3 regions of the Thalassobacillus hwangdonensis genome follow, and region 3 is predicted to be linked to each of the others. Evidence: a T-box and tRNA genes for the amino acid it is inferred to sense, from the RefSeq annotation. Region 3 holds a T-box; the other regions hold tRNA genes.
The links. A T-box is a leader RNA that pairs with one kind of tRNA and senses whether it is charged. The one in region 3 lies ahead of argS (arginine--tRNA ligase), so its partner is inferred to be a tRNA-Arg.
Positions count from the first base shown of each region.

Region 1: it encodes a tRNA-Arg, which carries the amino acid that the T-box ahead of argS (arginine--tRNA ligase) is inferred to sense. The anticodon was not compared.
Region 2: it encodes a tRNA-Arg, which carries the amino acid that the T-box ahead of argS (arginine--tRNA ligase) is inferred to sense. The anticodon was not compared.

Region 1 covers NZ_JBHTKL010000005.1:1,017,480-1,024,131, forward strand. Annotated here, with positions in the region: gene ACFQ2J_RS14480 (ABC transporter permease) at 1-191, opposite strand, end outside; gene ACFQ2J_RS14485 (ABC transporter substrate-binding protein) at 320-1,984, opposite strand; gene ACFQ2J_RS14490 (ABC transporter ATP-binding protein) at 2,021-3,022, opposite strand; gene ACFQ2J_RS14495 (ABC transporter ATP-binding protein) at 3,015-4,016, opposite strand; tRNA gene ACFQ2J_RS14500 (tRNA-Arg) at 4,186-4,261, shown strand; gene ACFQ2J_RS14505 (glutaredoxin family protein) at 4,979-5,212, shown strand; gene ACFQ2J_RS14510 (sugar-binding transcriptional regulator) at 5,368-6,396, shown strand; gene gap (type I glyceraldehyde-3-phosphate dehydrogenase) at 6,434-6,652, shown strand, end outside.
Region 2 covers NZ_JBHTKL010000005.1:42,626-49,277, forward strand. Annotated here, with positions in the region: gene nadA (quinolinate synthase NadA) at 1-894, shown strand, start outside; gene ACFQ2J_RS09395 (GntR family transcriptional regulator) at 1,063-1,428, shown strand; gene ACFQ2J_RS09400 (ABC transporter ATP-binding protein) at 1,428-2,303, shown strand; gene ACFQ2J_RS09405 (hypothetical protein) at 2,296-2,988, shown strand; gene ACFQ2J_RS09410 (helix-turn-helix domain-containing protein) at 3,169-3,963, shown strand; gene ACFQ2J_RS09415 (hypothetical protein) at 4,033-4,179, shown strand; tRNA gene ACFQ2J_RS09420 (tRNA-Arg) at 4,241-4,313, opposite strand; gene ACFQ2J_RS09425 (deoxynucleoside kinase) at 4,480-5,121, shown strand; gene ACFQ2J_RS09430 (deoxynucleoside kinase) at 5,118-5,801, shown strand; gene ACFQ2J_RS09435 (YuzF family protein) at 5,868-6,113, opposite strand; tRNA gene ACFQ2J_RS09440 (tRNA-Ser) at 6,263-6,355, opposite strand; gene ACFQ2J_RS09445 (hypothetical protein) at 6,436-6,652, opposite strand, start outside.
Region 3 covers NZ_JBHTKL010000001.1:758,117-764,768, forward strand. Annotated here, with positions in the region: gene ACFQ2J_RS03965 (amino acid permease) at 98-1,423, shown strand; gene argS (arginine--tRNA ligase) at 1,429-3,102, opposite strand; T-box leader at 3,137-3,361, opposite strand; gene ACFQ2J_RS03975 (histidine phosphatase family protein) at 3,407-3,940, opposite strand; gene ACFQ2J_RS03980 (NUDIX hydrolase) at 3,963-4,400, opposite strand; gene ACFQ2J_RS03985 (hypothetical protein) at 4,412-4,558, opposite strand; gene ACFQ2J_RS03990 (aldehyde dehydrogenase family protein) at 4,658-6,085, opposite strand; gene ACFQ2J_RS03995 (GyrI-like domain-containing protein) at 6,153-6,652, opposite strand, start outside.

The DNA.
Region 1 (6,652 bases), on a different contig from region 3:
TGGACAATCAATGGATCATTAAGATGAAGTTCCTCACGAAGCAGCTCAAGCTGTGCTTCCGTCGCTTTTTCACCTAGAATGCTTTTTGCGGGATCACCAGGCACGAGGTGCATCAATGAAAAAGCTAAAATCGAAACACCTATGATGACAGGGATCAATGAAACGAGTCGTCTGATGATGTAATTCAGCATGATACATTCCTCCAAAAAATAATGGCAGGGAGCCCTTCAGGTATTCAATGATGCATCCTGAGGCTCCACGGCCACTTCATATTATAAGGGGAGGGTAGGAAGGGGACATGCCCCTTCAATTACCTCTATCAATTAATATCAAGATAGTTGAATGGCTCACTTCCAGTTGGGTGAGGGATGTAGTTCTCTACACCCTGCTTAACTGCAAGTGGTGGTGTCGTATGAGCAATCGGGAACCAAGGAGCATCCTCATGAATCAGCTCTTGAGCTTCCATATAGTACTCGACACGCTTATCTTGATCGAGTTCAGTCTGTGCTTTTTTCAACAGGTCATGGACTTCATCGCTCTTATAGAATGCGATGTTACCAGCAGATCCGACTTTTGCATTGTCTTTATCAAGCAATACATACAAGAAGTTATCCGGGTCACCGTTGTCACCAGTCCACCCTAGGAAAGCCATGTCATGTTCGCCATTTTCTGTTGCTACAAGGTGGGAGTCCCACTCGTTTTCAACGATTTCGACGTTGACATTGATTTCTTTCAGCATTTCCTGGATCGCTTGTGCAGCGAATTTAGGCTGTGGCAGGTATGGGCGTGGGTTGGACATTGTATAAAGTGTCACATCGAACCCATCCGGATAGCCAGCTTCGGCCAATAGGGATTTAGCTTCTTCTACGTCGTAACCATAATCTTCAATGTTGTCATTGTAGCCCCATAGGGATGGAGGCATCGGGTTTTTCGCTGGTTTACCAATCCCTTCGAACAAGGAAACCAGTTTTTCTTTATCAATAGCAAGGTTGACAGCCTGACGTACTTCTTTGCTTTGCATCGGACTTCCTTCTTTATCAGTGTTCAATGCCATGTATCCTACGTTCATGGAAGGACGGCGAATGACTTTCAAGTCTTCATTATCTTCTGCTTGTGCGATGTCCTGTGGGTTCATTCCGTTCATTGCATCAATGGATCCGGACTGAAGTTCCATGAAACGAGCACCGTTATCCGGGATGACACGGAAGATGACTTTATCGACTTTAGCAACTTCGCCGAAGTAATCTTCGTTCTTTTCTACAGTGATCTGATCATCCTGTTTCCACTCGACAAATTTGAATGGACCTGTACCAACAGGATTTTTGAAGTAGTCATCGCCATGCTCTTCTACTGCATCCGGGCTTGCAATTCCGAATGGAGGCATCGCAAGGGTGTTCAGGAATGGAGCATTAGGCTCGGAAAGTGTGAATTTGACTTCGTAGTCGCCTGTTGCTTCCACTTTTTCAATGATTCCACCAAGGTCATCTTCGGAAGCGCCGAACATGTAACCGTAGTAGACGTAGTCTCCACCGCTTGCCCAGCGTTCAAAGTTGAACACGACATCTTCTGCTGTGAAGTCAGTTCCATCGTGGAATGTAACATCGTCACGAAGCTGGAAGGTCCACTCCTTACCATCATCGCTTGTTTCCCATTTTGTTGCCAAAGCAGGTACTACTTCTGTTCCTTCCTGCTCATAGCGGACCAATGTGTCATAAAGCTGATTTGTTACATAGATGGACTCACCATCAGTAACTTTTGACGGATCAAGTTCCACTGCATCCGCACCACGGCCGAATACGAATGTCTTTTCACCGCCATCATCGCCGGAATCTGCAGTTTCTCCAGAATCAGCAGTTTCCTCAGAATCATTGGTATCTTCAGAATTGTCATCATCGGAGTTGACTTGCTCACCTTGACATGCAGCAAGGACAAGCATCATTGCAAAAACACTTAATAATAACATCCAAAATGCTTTCTTCTTCAAGGTTGAATCCCCCTTTAAATTTTTTGGAACTAAGTATCAGACATGCGTTGGTTCTATGTCTTCAACCACCTCCTTAACTAAATGGCAAGCTACTTCATGTTCCTGACCAGGAATCTGCTTCAAGACAGGGCGTTTATGCTTACATACTTCCTCCGCAATCGGACACCTCGTATGGAATTTACACCCTTGAGGTGGATTGGAAGGGGAAGGAAGGTCACCTTGTAAGATGATTCGATCTGTTTCCTGATTCGGTTTCGCCTCAGGAATCGATGAAAGCAGAGCCTGTGTATATGGGTGCTTCGGATCGTTGTACAACTCCTCCACTTCACCTGTTTCTACGATTTCACCAAGGTACATGACTGCAACCCGGTCACTGATATGATGAACGACACTCAAATCATGAGCGATGAAAACATACGTCAAATCGAATTCCTTCTGTAGATCCTCCAGCAAATTGATGACCTGGGCCTGAATGGATACGTCAAGCGCGGAAACAGGCTCATCGCAGATGATCAGTTCCGGATTCAATGCTAACGCCCGGGCAATTCCGATCCGCTGACGTTGACCGCCACTGAATTCATGTGGGTAACGCGACTTGTGATACGTATCGAGGCCGACGACATTCATCAGCCGATCGAGCCGCTTCTGTCTTTCTTCCTTATCGATACCGAAAATCTTCATCGGTTCGGTCACTGTTTTTTCAATCGTTTTACGTGGGTTCAGCGATGCATATGGATCCTGGAAGATCAATTGCATCTCTTTTCGTAGCTGGCGTAGTTCCTCACCTTTGACGTTGGTGATGTCTTTTCCTTTATAGAACACTTGCCCTTCCGTAGGATCCAACAGCTTAAGGATGGTACGGCCTGTCGTCGACTTTCCGCACCCACTTTCACCTACAAGCGCCAGTGTCTCACCCTTTTTCACGGAGAAAGACACGCCATCGACTGCTTTTACTGCTCCGACTTGTTTAGGGAAAAGCGCCCCTTTATAAATAGGAAAGTGTTTTTTCAATCCTTTTACACGTAACAGTTCACTCATGGATGCTCACCTTCTCTCCTTGCTCATACAGCAGGCATCGAACAAAATGGTTCTGCTGTTCTTCGGTCAATGCAGGATCGACCTGCAGGCATTCCTCTTTGACATGGGCACACCGTGGTGCAAAGCTGCACCCTGTCGGTAAATTCCGTAAATCAGGTGGAAGACCAGGAATCGCTTCCAGTCTGTCTTTCCTTTCCTTGATTTGCGGGATGGAAGATAATAATCCCCATGTGTATGGATGCTTCGGTTCGCTGAACAGTTCATTCACTTCGGAAAACTCGACAGGTTTTCCTGCATACATTACCATCACCCTGTCACATACTTCTGCAACGACCCCAAGGTCGTGGGTGATCATGATGATCGCCATTCCGAGTTCTTTTTGAAGCTTGTTCAACAAATCCAGAATCTGTGCCTGGATGGTAACGTCCAGTGCAGTGGTCGGTTCGTCCGCAATCAGCACCTTCGGGTTACAAGCGAGCGCCATCGCTATCATCACCCGTTGTCTCATTCCACCACTGAATTCATGTGGGTAGTTTCTCAGACGCTCCTTAGGGCTTGGAATTCCTACAAGATCAAGCAGCTCGACTGCTCTCGCTCGTGCCTGTTCCTTCGTTTTCTTTTCATGGGTGCGAATCGTTTCAACCATCTGTTTCTCGACCGTGAAAACCGGATTCAGAGAGGTCATCGGATCCTGGAAAATCATCGAGATTTCCTTTCCGCGAATCTTCCGCATCTGTTTCTGTGATTTGGCTAACAGGCTCTCACCGTTATACAGAATATCTCCTGATACGATTTTTCCTGGTGGAGAAGGGATCAAGTTCATAATCGACATTGCTGTGATACTTTTTCCTGAACCGGATTCCCCGACTATGCCTAATGTTTCTCCTGGTTTTACACTGAAGCTGACACCATCGACCGCCTTGACGGTCCCGTTTTTCGTGAAGAAATGGGTATGTACATCTTTTACTTCCAGTATTGGTTCTTGACCATTCATAGGGAACCTCCTGTAACAAACATGAATCTTAATTAACATTTGTGTAACATTATACATAATTTCTGAAAATTAAGAGTTTTTTCTCTTTTTTCTCAAAAATAAATAGAGAAAAGAAAACATCTTGCGTTTTTATGGTGGAGTGCTTATAATATGTAATGCATGTCATCTTGCGCCCGTAGCTCAGCTGGATAGAGCGGTAGATTCCGGTTCTACGTCAGTCGGAGGTTCGAATCCTCTCGGGTGCGCTCATAAAAACCCCCACGTGCTATTGAGAGCACGTGGGGGTTTTTTGTTTCTATTATTGATAGATTTTGATCAAGCTGCGGATACTTTCCTTTCTTATAATAATGATAGGAGTGCTATTATTAATTAAATGGGGTCGTGGGGAATTGGAGAGAGTCTCACAGGAAAGCTACTATCCATCGACTAATCATTGCTCAACTCCTGTAAAACCCCTGTATAACTTGGAGTGGGGATTATTAGAAAAACATATATTAAAATAGCATTACATATCGAACGGTTGTTTCTATTACTGGTAATACATGTTATGATTAGAGAACAGATAAGAAAGCATCTGTACTTTAAAATAATGGGGTGTTACTACGAAAATACTTCGTTACACGATCATGGGGACAGAGAAAGTATCAGGAGATCGACGCATCCATATATTCGATATGGCTGAACAACGCAAAATTTCATTCAATTACGCATCGATCAAAAGAAGTTCTGTCCAACGGGCCGGCGAGGAGCTGTCACGTTTTCTGGAAACGAAAAGTAAAAAAATCGATCGAGGTTTTTATGATAACAAGGGGCGTGCATCATGACGCCCTTTTTTGTACCCTAATAATAAAGTAAAGTATAGAAGAAGCCCGGCTTTCGCCATAAGTGTTTGGTGACAAGCCGTTTTTTTATTTTGTATAATATAGAGGAAGATGACACACGTTAAGAGAGGAATGTTCGCAATGAAAGAAGTCATTCTTTATATGAGGGAAAATTGCTGTCTATGCGATGAAGTGAAAGTGTTGCTGGATCTACTGCAATCCGACCATGAATTTGAGATGATAGAAAAGGATATCGAATCAGACGAAGCATTGCTGCAGCGATTCATGATTGAAATCCCTGTCGTAGAAATCGACGGTGAACTGCTCTATTACAAGGAAATTGACTTGATTTCATTAAGAGAGCGTTTACATTAGAAAAATCATAGGTTTTACTTGTGCGGGTAAACGGGTACTGTTAATATGTGAACTGTAGAAAATATTTTTTTGCTCTTCGTGGGACGGAATATGACGCACCGGGACAGAAGTTATCCCGCATGAGTGAGATTCATTCAGTAAAGGAGCTTTTTTCCGTGAGAGCTTTAGTGGACCTGCAAAAAAAATTGTTCCCTGAACTGCTAGATGTGATGCAGCGCAGATATCAAATCTTACATTATATCCAGCTGATGGAGCCGATCGGAAGAAGAGGGCTTGCCGAGAATATAGAAATGGCAGAGCGCACGATCCGAACGGAAGTGGATTTTTTCAATCAGCAGGGATTCATCGATATCACATCAAAAGGAATGAAACTGACTTTGGAAGGACATGCCGTACTCGAGCAGCTTGCGGCATTCATTAAAGAAGTGTCAGGTGTCAGGGTTTTAGAAAATCAATTAAAGGATAAATTAAAGCTAGATTATGTTCTGATCGTTCCTGGTGATAGTGATGAGCTGGATTGGGTAAAACAAGAAATGGGAAAAGCATGTGTCCATTATTTGAATGGTGTGCTTCATTCGGGGCAAACTGTAGCAATCACTGGTGGTTCCACCATGGCTGCTGTTGCCAAGATGATGAAGCCGTTGCCTGAAGCGGAACATTGCTTATTCGTTCCTGCACGAGGCGGGCTTGGAGAAAGAGTAGAGAACCAGGCAAATACCATCTGTGCGGAAATGGCGAACAAAGCCAGAGGCGAATACCGTCTATTATATGTACCTGATCCATTGAGTGAGGAATCCTATCATATCATCACAGAAGAACCATCTGTCAGGGAAGTGCTGGATTATATCAAAAGTGCTGAAGTCGTCATCCATGGAATTGGAGAGGCGCTGACGATGGCAGAACGAAGAAAGACCCCGCAAGAGCAGATAGAAAAGATTGCTGACGGACATGCAGTAGGCGAAGCTTTCGGCTATTACTTCGATCAGCAGGGAGAAATTGTCCATAAGGTTCGTACGGTCGGCCTTCAATTGGAAGACCTGTCGAGCTCAAAGCACGTCATCGCAGTCGCAGGCGGAAAGTCTAAAGCTCAGGCGATCGCCTCGTATTTCAAACCAGGGCAAAGCAACGTCCTGATCACCGATGAAGGTGCTGCACAACAGCTTTTAAGGGATACTTCCCTTTAAATAAATTTTAGTAACACAATCCAAGGAGGAATTCAGAATGACTGTAAAAATTGGTATTAACGGATTTGGACGTATTGGACGTAACGTATTCCGTGCATCTTTAAAAAATGAAGACGTTGAGGTAGTGGCTGTAAACGACTTGACAGATGCTAATATGCTAGCTCACCTTTTACAATATGATACAGTTCACGGTACTTTGGAAGAAGAAGTGACAGTGAACGGCTCCAACCTTGTTGTTGGCGGCAAAGAAATCAAA
Region 2 (6,652 bases), on a different contig from region 3:
GATAATCATAAGGCGGAGGCTATTGTTTTCTGCGGGGTCCACTTCATGGCAGAGACAGCCGACATACTCACGAAGGACACCCAGCATGTGTATCTGCCTGACATGCGTGCAGGATGCTCGATGGCGGATATGGCGGACATCGAGCAGACCGAAGCTGCCTGGAAACAGCTTCAGGATCTGTTTGGAGAGACGATTCTTCCATTGACGTATGTGAACTCGACAGCCGCAATTAAAGCATTTGTAGGAAAGCATGGCGGTGCCACCGTGACTTCGTCCAATGCAGAAAGAATGGTGCAATGGGCTTTTTCCAAAAAGGAGCGTATCCTGTTTCTCCCTGATCAGCACCTTGGACGCAACACAGCATTCAATCTCGGGATTCCATTGGATGAGATGGCAGTTTGGGACCCGATCCACCAGGAATTGATCGCAACGCGACCGTTGGAAGAAATCAAGGTGATCTTATGGAAAGGACACTGCTCCGTCCATGAAAACTTCACCGTAGCCAATGTCCATGAAGTCCGTTCTTCTTCCCCTGATATGAAAATCATCGTCCATCCTGAATGCAGAAGAGAGGTTGTCGCGTTAGCAGATGATGCTGGTTCGACCAACCACATCATCAAGACGATCGAAGCGGCACCAAAAGGTAGCTCCTGGGCAATCGGCACAGAAATGAACCTCGTCAATCGCCTGATCCAGGAAAACCCGGATAAGCATATTGTGTCGTTAAATAAAAATATGTGCCCATGTTTGACGATGAATCGGATCGATCTTCCCCACCTCACATGGTGTCTGGAATCGATAGAAAAAGGCACCCCACATAACCGCATCATCGTTGAAGACTCCATTGCAACGGATGCAAAACTTGCATTGAACCGAATGCTACAGCGCGCATAATGAACTGAGTAATGAACCTGCTTCCTATGAAGAAGCAGGTTTTTTTATGCTCAAAAACCTGATACAGCAACCTTTTTACAAAACTTTCTAAAAAAGTGATTGACTTATGAAAGGGTTAGTTATATGGTTAATTACACAAGTAACTAACCAATGGGGTAGGTGATGGAAATGGACAGAGAGCTCAACGACGATAAACCCATTTTCCAACAGATAGCTGAAAAGATTGAAACGAGCATTCTGGAAGGATCCATCAATGAAGGAGACCGCGTTCCCTCCACGAATGAATTCGCCAAATATTATCAAATCAACCCTGCGACCGCTGGAAAAGGAATCAACCAGCTTGTCGAACAGGAGATCATCTATAAGAAACGAGGGATCGGCATGTTTGTATCGGATGGTGCAAAAAAGATCATTTTGTCGAAAAGGAAGCATGACTTTTATGAAAACTACGTGATACCGATGAGACAGGAAGCAGAAAAACTCGGGATGTCTACAGAAGAACTAATCAACCTGATCAATAAGGGGGAAGCATGATGCAAATCGAATTCAAAAACCTTACAAAAGCCTATGGAGCTAAAAAAGCATTGAATAACTTCTCATTGACGCTGGAAGCAAACAAAATTTACGGATTGCTTGGCCGTAATGGTGCTGGCAAAACGACCATGATGCAGCTTTTGGCTGGACAGATCTCTCCTACAAGCGGCGAAGTTCTTGTGAACGGGGAAAAACCCTTCAATAACCGTACAGTGCTTGAAGACATCTGTCTGATCAATGAAAGTAACAACTTCAAAAGACGCTTGAAAATCAAACATGTATTGAAGATCGCTTCCTTGTTTTATCCAAAATGGTCCCAGGAAACTGCTGACCGTCTGATGAAAACCTTCAAATTGGAGTCGAACCTTAATATGAAAGGCTTATCCAAAGGAATGGAATCATCGGTAGGGATCATCATCGGGCTTGCCAGCCGAGCGAACATCACTATTTTTGATGAACCATACATCGGACTTGATGCATCTGCACGTTACGATTTTTATGATGCGTTACTTGAAGAATTCCAACAACACCCTAGAACAATCATCCTCTCCACACACCTCATCGATGAAGTCAGCAACCTCTTTGAAGAAATCATTCTTGTCCGTGAAGGCGAGCTGATGCACCATAAGACGTCAGAAGAAATGACCGAGCTCAGCATCCAAGTTACAGGACCAAAAGACAAAGTTGATGCATTCTGTACAGGAAAAAACGTGATTCATACCGATGAAATCATGGGTAGAAAAACCGTCATAGTTTTCGGGGAACACTTCCAGTTGGAAGATCTTAAAAATGAAGGGTTAGAGGCAGAACGTTGCCCAATCCAAAAATTGATGGTCCACCTTACTGAAGAGAAAGGGGTACGTACACATGTTTAATGATTTGAAAGCGATGCTTTACTTTTTAACGACAGATTTCCGGTTCGGTCTTACAATTTTTTGGTCAATTTTCCTGGCTAGCACCGGCGTACTGTACTTATTGACTTTTTCTTTCAATGACGTCACGATTATCGTCTCATCCAGCTTAGCCATCTATATTTATTGTGGAATCTCAGGTTTTCTGATGACGAAAGAAACGTTACCCTTCTGTTTGAAAATGGGGACAACACGGAACCGGTATTTCTCAGGTGTCATTGTGTTCAATTTGATCCTTGGAGCTTTCATGGCCTTCATTTCCAGTACACTCAGTCTTGTGGTCGGAATGACGGAACAATCCAATCTGCAATTAATGACTGCAATTGATGCCACAAGTTTAAGCCCTGGATGGTTCAACCAATTCTGGCTTGAGACATTGATCTGTTTTCTTTTCCTATCAATCGGCTTCATGTTCAGCGCGATCTTCTATCGGACCGGACTTGTAGGCGGATTAAGTGTCATTGGCATAGTTGTGATTGCAATCCTGCTCCCTGATCTACGAGAACAGTTTCTGGACTTCTTCCTAGAGTTCAGTGAAAGTGGGATCACCATTCATTATGTATCCTTATTCATCGCAGCTTTACTTGCAATGATACCTACATGGCTGTTACTGAACCGCGCATCCATTCATTCTGCTGCTACGAGATGAATCAATTTGAGGGCTGTCCACATGGGCAGCCCTCAATCCGTCTAAAACAGCTTGAAAGCGCCGTTTTTACATAAATGCAACCCTCCGTTGCCTATTTGCAACTAAATGAATATAGAAAAATCCACCATTCTTTTATACACTTTTAACCAAGGAATTGAAATTACTGGAAGGGGTTTTCACATGTCATTCGGAGAAAAGTTATTCAAGCTAAGAAAAGAAAAAGGGTTCTCTCAACAGGAATTGGCAGATGAATTGCGGACATCAAGACAAGCAATCAGTAAGTGGGAAAATGATCAGGGATTTCCGGAAACAGAAAAACTGCTATTGATCGGGAATGTTTTTGAGGTATCGATCGACTATTTACTTAAGAACGATATTGAACAGAACAATAAGGATGAAGAAAGTTATTATGTAAGTAAGGAAATGGCGGAAGGTTATTTGGCACATGTTTTAAAAATAGCAAAACCAATTGCTTTAGCTGTCAGTCTATTCATTCTGGCATTCACACCTTATCTGATCTTCAACGATTCGCCTAAGATCTACACATTTCTCACCATCATCATCGGTACATTGGCAGTTTTATCTTTCTTCAAAGCTGCAAGCACCGAAGATCAGCAGAAGTATGAAGTTCTTAAAACAAGTGCCCTTGTCTTCGATCAGAGTTACCTTAAAGATTTGAAAATAAACTATAAAAACCTTCGAAAGAAGTATAACTCCTTCATCGGCGTTGGTGTCACGCTCATTGCCGTAGGGGCAGGATCATTCATGTTAGAAGAAAATGATATTACCCAAGGAGTTCTGCTTCCTTACTATCCGGTTCTTACCGTCCTGATTGCTTTGGGGGCATTTATTATCATGCGGACATCCCTTATCATTGAAGCATATGAAATGCTGATCAATAATGAAAAACACATTCGAAATGTACAGGAAAAATCCCAGAAGAAATTACGGAAGATATGGAAAGAATGGATCTGATCTCACTTGCGTTTAATCCACCCTATTTTTGCATAACCTAATGAAAATTCAATCGGAAAGAGGGATCGTATGAGTGGACAGAACCAACCATGGGTCGATGAGTATCGTGCTGCCCCACTAACTCCTGATATGCTTCAAGAGATTCAGAACCTGGAGAGAAAAATAAAGACAGAAGCGAATGAAGAAGTCATTTTGATTGCCTATGAACATAAATAAGCACCTTGCTGGATGCAAGGTGCTTTCACCGACTGCCGATCTCCAGGCAGTCTTTTTTTTACGCCCCCGAGAGGATTCGAACCTCTGACACACGGTTTAGGAAACCGATGCTCTATCCCCTGAGCTACGGGGGCAAAGAAATTGTAGCGAACACTGCTTATTATACAAAAATACCCGGCAGATGAAAAGATTTATTTCTCCCATCCACCTGTCAATTCCCGGCTCAATTATGATAAAATAGAACTTGTCTGTCAGAACGTAGCGAATATTGTCTCTTGTATTGTTTAAGGAGGAGAAGAGATGGGACATGTACCTTTCATTGCTGTCGAGGGACCGATCGGGGTCGGAAAAACGTCTCTGTCTAAAAAACTCGCCTCCCATTTTGATTTTCATCTGTTGAAGGAAATCGTCGAGGAGAACCCATTTTTAGGCAAATTCTACGATAACATTGAGGAATGGAGCTTCCAGACTGAAATGTTTTTCTTGTGCAACCGGTTCAAGCAGCTAGAAGATATCGGCAACAAATATTTGCAGCACGACAAGCCTGTCGTCGCTGATTACCATATTTCCAAGAACATGATTTTTGCGCGTCGTACGTTGAGAAAAGATCAGTTCGACAAATACGCGAAAATCTATGATATTTTGACACATGATATGCCTCGTCCGAACATGATGGTCTACCTGCACGCAAGCCTGGACACGTTGATGGAGCGGATCCGTATGCGTAACCGTGATGTAGAGGCGAACATCCAAGCTTCTTATTTACAGCAGCTTTCGCAGGATTATGATGACTTCATGAATCATTTTGAAGCGACACATCCGGACATTCCGGTCATTCGTCTGAATGGCGACGATTTGGATTTCGTGAAGCATCAGGACGATCTACGCCATATATTGGATCGGGTCGAACATCATCTACACAAAGGGGAAGTTATCAAATGAACGCACGTGAACGCTTCGGTATACCACATGATAGTGTGATCACCATCGCTGGAACAGTCGGAGTCGGTAAATCGACCATGACTAATGCTTTGGCAGATGCACTCGGTTTCCGTACCTCATTCGAAAAGGTAGAAACCAATCCGTACCTGGATAAATTTTATAAAGACTTCGAACGCTGGAGTTTTCATCTGCAGATCTATTTCCTCGCAGAACGCTTCAAAGAACAGAAGAAGATATTCGAATATGGGGGAGGGTTCATCCAGGACCGCTCCATTTACGAAGACACGGGTATTTTCGCGAAGATGCATTATGAAAAAGGTACGATGTCACCGACCGATTATGAAACGTACACGAACTTGTTCGATGCAATGGTCATGACACCATATTTCCCGCATCCGGACTTGCTCATCTACTTGGAAGGCTCCTTCGAGGACATACTTGCCCGCATTCAGGAGCGCGGCCGTCCGATGGAGCAGGAAACACCTATTGAATACTGGAAGGAAATGTTCGACCGTTATGAAAACTGGATCGACAATTTTAATTCCTGCCCAGTTCTCCGCCTGAACATTGCAGACTACGATGTGATCCAGAACGAAAACAGCATCGATCCGATTTTGGAGAAAATCGGACATTTCATCAATCAATCACGCAAATGGCGTTCAAGCCGTATGCTTACGTAATAAGCGAAATCCTGCAGATCCGAGATCTGCAGGATTTTTTTATTTCTATTATAGTAGTTCGTCTCTTTAATCAAGATCTGGCATAATCGTTACGATTTGCTGAATGCGCACAAAGAAAGTCGAGTCTCCGGCAGTCAATACAATGTGATCCGGCTTCACGTCTTCCAAATCTCCACGAATCGTATCTCTCACAGTCTCAACAATAAGTGTCTTTCCTATCACCGACTGCAGCGTGCTTACTACAAATGGATCAACCACCGTTATATATTGTGGACTTATACTCATTGCTTCCGGTTGTTGGCGGTAATACATCAACATTCCCCCTGAAAGGTAATCCATACACCTTATGCATAGGGAGAGAAATGGTTAAACATAGGCAATTTGAGCATAAAAAAAATCGTTACAAGAAGTAACGATTTTCGTTCTATGAATCTCCAATTTTATGCGCTTTGTTGAAAAAATGGCGGAGGAGGAGGGATTCGAACCCCCGCGGGCCGTGAAGCCCCTGTCGGTTTTCAAGACCGATCCCTTCAGCCGGACTTGGGTACTCCTCCGTATGTCCAACAAATAAAAATATATCATGTACGCATAGAAGATGTCAACAATCCTAAAAATGATTAAATTTTAAGATAATTCATAGGCTATTTTTCAGCTCTTTTGCCAGTTTGGATGCCCGTGCTCCACGCTGGCTGAACAGCAAGCGTAAATCGTCAACGCTCTGATAAGAAAGCCGGATATGATAGTAATTCACGTATTCCCCAATGGCAAAGATATAAAGGAACAAAAACAAATAGATGGTAGGTGCAGCCACCATGATCTGATAAATCACCAATAGAATGCCGTAAGCCAGC
Region 3 (6,652 bases):
AATTAGGTTTTTGGTTTGGAATTAAAGTCATGCATGAGGATTGTAAACAAACCTCATACTGAATAGAAGAATGCTTCGAGGAAAAGGAAGGGCTGCAATGACTGAATCTGGAACAAACCAACAGAATAAAGGCTCGAAGGATTCCAGCAATGGCATGAACTGGTGGCAATTGTCGCTTATAGGAATCGGATGTACAATCGGAACCGGATTCTTTCTCGGTTCAAGCATCGGTATATTGCAGGCTGGACCATTGATTATTCTCGCTTTTCTGCTTGCAGCTACCGGAACGTATTTCATTTATGGGTTGCTTGCTGAAATGACGGCACTTGATCCGCAGGAAGGTTCATTCTGCACTTACGCTGGCAAAGCATTCGGGAGATGGGCTTCCTTCAGCAGCGGTTGGAATTATTGGTGTTCCAATGTACTGGTGATGGGAAGTCAATTGATTGCTTTGGCGACATTGACCCAATACTGGTTTCCGAACATCGAGCTTTGGATGCTTGCTGCTTTGTATGCCTCCCTTGCAACTGGAATTCTATTTCTCGGCACAGGTGGATTCGATAAGGCGGAGGATGTTTTCGCTATAATTAAAATCGCAGCTATTTTCATGTTCATCATCTTCGGAGTGCTTCTTCTCTCTGGAATGATAGACATCGAAAGACAGCCCAATTCTATTGGCAGTTCATTCTTCTTGAAGGGATTAACAGGCTTAATTACTTCGCTTCTGTTTGCATATTATGCATTCGGTGGAATTGAAGTAATTGGTATGATGGCGGTTCGATTAAAAAATACAGCAGATGCTGCAAAAGCTGGGAAAATCATGATTGTGCTGCTCGCTATAATCTATATCGCTTCGTTAAGCCTTGCAGTCCTACTGGTTCCTTTGAGTCGTTTCAATACGAACGAAAGTCCGTTCATGACCGTGTTCCGCATGTTCGACCTTCCGATCCTTCTGCACTTGTTTAATGGTGCCATCATCATTGCAGGCTTTTCGACGATGACCGCCGTGTTATACAGTGTGACCAATCTATTATTGAATTTAGCTAAAGATAAAGAAGCCCCATCCATGTTCGCGAAAAGATCGGAACACTTCAAGGGGCTTCCTCTTCATTCTTTAGTTTTGTCCGTGATAGGACTTTCCATATCCGTGGTTGCTGCATTATTGCTTCCAGGGAAGGTGTATGAGTATATTACAACCGCTGCTGGAATCCTTCTGTTATACAATTGGGTATTCATCACAGCATCATCATTCAAATTGTTGACTGGATCATTGAGAGTTTATGGATCAGGTATCACAGGTCTCCTTCTTATCATTTGTGCAATCATTGGAACAGTAGTGGAGCCTACACTTCGACCAGGCTTTTACATCAGTATGGCAGTAGTCCTTCTGATCAGCGCTATTACATGGAAGGTGCATAAGTGATTTCTTTACATGGCGTCAGGTGCTTTGATTCCCAATAAGCGTAATCCTTCTTTCAAGACTGTTTTGATCGCGAAAACGACGTTCAGTCTTTCAGGATCTTCCAGAATACGTACATTTGCATAGTACTTGTTGAATGCTTTGGATAAATCAAACAGGTACTTTGCAATTAAAGAAGGATCATAATCATTCAGCGACCGTTGAACGGCCTCCGGGAAGTCTGCCAAATATTTGATGATGCTCCAAGCTTCGTCTTCGTCGTTTAATGAGACGACATCCGTTGTAGTATAGCCACCTTTATTAAGAAGTGATGCTGCTCTGGCATGTGTATATTGGATATATGGACCTGTGTTGCCCTCGAACTTCAGCATATCTTCCAGTGAGAACTCGACATCTCCCATGCGGTGATGTTTCAGATCATGAAATATGACTGCACCTGTACCGACCTGTCTGGCAACAGCGCCTTTATCTTCAAGCTCAGGATTCTTCTCATCGATGCTTGCTTTTGCGAGCTCGATGGCGTCGTTCAGAACATCCTCCAATAACACGACCTTTCCCTTACGAGTGGACATTTTCTTGCCGTCTTTCAACATCATTCCGAATGGTACATGTTTCATTTCACTTGCCCACTCATAGCCCATTTTTTCGAGTACGACTTTGAGCTGCTGGAAGTGCAGTGTCTGTTCATTGCCGACCACATACAATGACTTTGAAAAATGGTACGTTTGGTGACGATAGATTGCTGCTGCCAAATCACGGGTTGCGTAAAGCGTCGTCCCATCCTTTTTCTTGATCAGGCAAGGTGGGTGATTTTCGCCGACAGGTACGACCATTGCGCCTTCGGAAGGTTCCAATAGCTGCTTTTCTTCCAGTTGCTTAACGACAGCTGCCATTTTATCGTTATAAAAAGCCTCACCTTGTACCGCATCAAAGGAAACGCCAAGTAGTTCATAAATTTTATTGAATTCCTTCAATGATTCCTCTCTGAACCATTTCCATAGCTTCAGTGCTTCTGCATCACCAGCTTCAAGGTCTTTGAATGCTTTTCTTCCTTCATCTTCTAGACTCGAGTTACTTTCCGCTTCTTTATGGAATTTGATGTAAAGCTCCAGTAGTTCCTTGATCGGCTGTGCTCTGACCTTTTCTGGATCTCCCCATTTCTGATAAGCAACGATCAGCTTGCCGAATTGAGTTCCCCAGTCTCCCAAGTGGTTGATACGGATAGGCTTGTACCCACACTTTTCTGCGATCAGCGCTATCGCATTTCCTATGACTGTTGAACGGAGATGCCCCATCGAAAAAGGTTTCGCGATATTCGGAGAGGATAAATCGAGCGTCATCACTTCCCCCTGACCGATATTCGCTTCACCGTAGCTTGACTGCTTAGTAGCAATTTCCTTTAACACCGCTTCTGCTATCGGTTTTCTTTTCAAGTGGATATTCAAATAACCGTTGACACTCTCTGCTTCCTCCACCCAGAGTGCATCCAAGTCTTGTGCCAGTTCTTCAGCAATTTCCTTGGGCGGTTTGCGGAACGTTTTAGCAAGCACGAAACAAGGAAATGCAAGATCACCCATATCCTCCTGTTTCGGCTTTTCAATCATCGTAAGAATGGTTTCAAAGTTCAGGCTGTCTTTCAGCTTCTTTTCAAGTTCCTCAGCAAATAAGTGTTTCACATCCATCATTATCCCTCCAAATAAAAAACTCCCGTCTCAATAAAGAGACGAGAGTTCATTTTCCCGTGGTACCACTCTAATTGATCCTATATGAATCCATACAGAATCGCTCGATTTGTTAACGAGGCAGTCCCCGGTATTTCCTACATTCATTCAGAAATACATCTCATAAGTCCGTTTCGCCATCCATCCTGTACCAGGCTTCCACCAAACCCTGATTCGCTTTGACATTCCAGGTGACTACTCTCTTAATCATCGATTGTCGTTATCGTGTTTTTAACATTATACACAATCATCTAAAAAATACCAATCAAATTTCGATTTTTTTCCATCGATAAGTTTGAACTTCTCCATTGGATAGACTATATTTCATCAGATTCCCATCCGTAGGGATTCCATTGAAATAAGCTCCAATTGCACTTGTAGTACATTTATGACCGCAAATCAATACATTTTTTTCATCACCCATGGATGATGCTTCTTCTAAAAGGTGAAAAATCCTCTTAAGAAATGTATCGATTTTCTCTACACCTCTGTAGTGTGATGTGTCGGGCAATGCTCCTTTTCGGATGACCGCTTCTTTTGGTAAGCCATCCGCTTCTCCTATATCAAAGACATCCAACCTCGCATCTACGATTGGACTTAGACCAGAAGCAATCGCTGCTGTTTGGATGGCCCTTTCCTGCGGGGAAGAGTAAACGAAATCAAAGGAGGTGGCACTCAGCAATTGCTTTAAGGTTTCCGCCTGCACCTCTCCTGCTTTATTCAATGGCAGTCCATTTCTCCCTTGCATCCTGCCAAGTCGGTTAAGTTCTGTTTCCCCATGTCTGATTACATAAATCATCGACACATCTCCGTTCCATTTCCTAGATAGTGAGTTTAAGTTGCTTTGCTGCCAATTGGACACTTTGCTTCGTCCAAGATGGGATTTCTGTCGAGTGTTGAATCTCTTCATTGGACAGCCATTTGATTTCTGATACTTCATCAGGACTTTTGATGAAGGGAGTACCTTCGAATGATAGACTCAAGAACACGACATTCAATACTTGGGTATCTTCGACTTTAAAAGCTGTACTATGTATATACTCCAGTTGATCATCCAGCCTGATACCGATTTCCTCTTCTACTTCACGGATAAGGTTTTCTTTCATAATCAGAGATGTATCTTCATCATAGTCGATCTTGCCTCCAACAAGCGAATATAGACCCCATGCATGCTCTTCTTTTTCCGATCGTTTGATGATCAGAAACTTTCCCTCGTAGTAAATTGCTGCTTCTACGTTCACTATATACAAATAATCCATTTGACCTCTCCTCACATGTCACCAATGATTTTAATCCAACCGAGAATTGAAAGGATCAGCACCACGTTCCAGAAGCCACCGAGACGATAGACCCTGGGAATAGGCAGCCATTTGGAAGCAATGTGCATCATCTTGTGTTCCCATTCCGATTTTTTCATCACAACTCCTCCTGCTAACCTATACGCGATGCTTACCTGTTTTGTTTCAAAAAAATAGAACAGGAGAAAAATCTCCTGTTCTATCAATCTGATTGTAATTTATTCTGCAGATGGCATACCTAGGATCGACTTGATTTCAAGGTATTCCTCTATACCGAAGTCGCCCCACTCACGTCCAAGCCCAGATTGTTTGTAACCTCCGAATGGTGCAGAGAAGTCAGGGCCTGCATTATTTATTTGAATACGGCCAGCTTCGATCGATGTTGCAACTTTGCGCAAGTTTTCCTGATCATAACCTACGACATAGCCTGCAAGACCATATACAGTGTCGTTCGCAATTTCAATCGCTTCATCAAGCGTATCATACGTAATCAACGTAGTCACAGGTCCGAAGATTTCTTCCTGTGCAATCACCATGTCATTTTTAACATCTGTGAATACAGTCGGTTTTGCGAAGTAACCTTTGTCGATTCCTTCAGGCTTACCAGGGCCACCGACTAATAGCGTAGCTTCTTCTGTTCCTTTTTCAATGTAAGATTGTACACGATCCCATTGTTTCTTCGAAATGATCGGTCCTACAAAGTTCTTTCCTCGTGGATCTCCGACTGGAGTGTTTTCCACTGCTGTTTTGATTGCTTCTTCAAAGTCCTTTTTCATGGAAGTAGGAATCAGTACACGAGTAGCTGCGGAACATACTTGACCACTGTTCATCGTAATGTGACCAAGTGCTGCTTTCGCTGCTTTTTCTACGTCTGCATCCTCAAGGACAACCAATGGAGACTTGCCTCCAAGTTCCAATGCGAAGTTCTTAATCGTTTCAGAAGCGTTCTGCATGATTTTCTTACCGACACCGACAGAACCTGTGAAGGAAACAAAGTCGATATCAGGATGGGAGCTGATGCCGTCACCGATTACTTCTCCAGAACCGTTGACAAGGTTGAAGACACCTTTAGGTACTCCAGCTGCATCCAATACTTCAGTAAGGATGATGGAAGCGAATGGCGTCAACTCAGAAGGTTTGACAACCATAGGGCTACCAGCAGCTAATGCACTGGCTATTTTTGTTGAAATTTGGTTCGTAGGGAAGTTCCAAGGTGTAATCAATCCGCTTACGCCTACTGTTTCTTTAACGATTACGTGATTGCCGCGGTCTTCCATGAAAGAGAAGTCTTTCAAAGATTTTGCAGCTTGTGAGAAGTGCATGTATCCCATGTTGTAATGGACTCTTTCAGAAATCTTAAGTGGAGAACCAAGTTCATCTGTGATCGTTTCAATGAAGTCGTCTTTGCGCTTTTCATATTCCTGGGCGATTCTCTCCAGCAATTCGATACGTTCTTCCTTGGAAGTCTTAGAGAAAGACGGCAATGCTGCTTTTGCTGCTTCAACCGCTTTGTCCAAATCTTCCTTCGTACCTAGACTGATCGTTCCCATGACTTCTTCCGTCGCAGGATTGATCACGTCTTCTGTCTCGTTACCTGTAGATTCTACCCATTCACCATTGATGTAGTGTTTAAGATGTTTTCTCATATGAACATAGCTCCTTTATAAAAAATTGTTAGTTTGCATTGACCTTGATAGAGCATGTAACCGATTATTACTGATTTGAAACCTGACTGATCTTCTCAATAGGAATCAGTATTTCAAAGTGAGGATCTTCCAAATCCCTGTTATGGGGATAGCGTTCGTGCTTGACCGGCAGCTTATCGAACACCTTTCCATCCACATGGACGTATGGCTTGTAACCGTTTTCACCCATCCATAAAAAAATAGATTCATAGGTTTGGCCGATATTCTGTCCTTTTTGGTGCTGGACAGTAAGATACGTCATTCTGGGTACGAAGAATTCAACCATATCCTCAGGGACATGTTGATCTTCGGTAACTTCATACGCAGAATAGTGAACAAAACCATCCGGACGCAGATGATAGGATAAACCGAGCTGCGTCTCGGGATTTACAGCAAAGTCGAGTTCATTTACGCGGTCACTCATACGATAAATGACTTCCTTCAATGAACCTACCTCTGCATAACTTCCTTCCCACTTGTACCCTAATGCACGATAGCCTGGGATTTCTGCTATTTTCCAATCTTGGG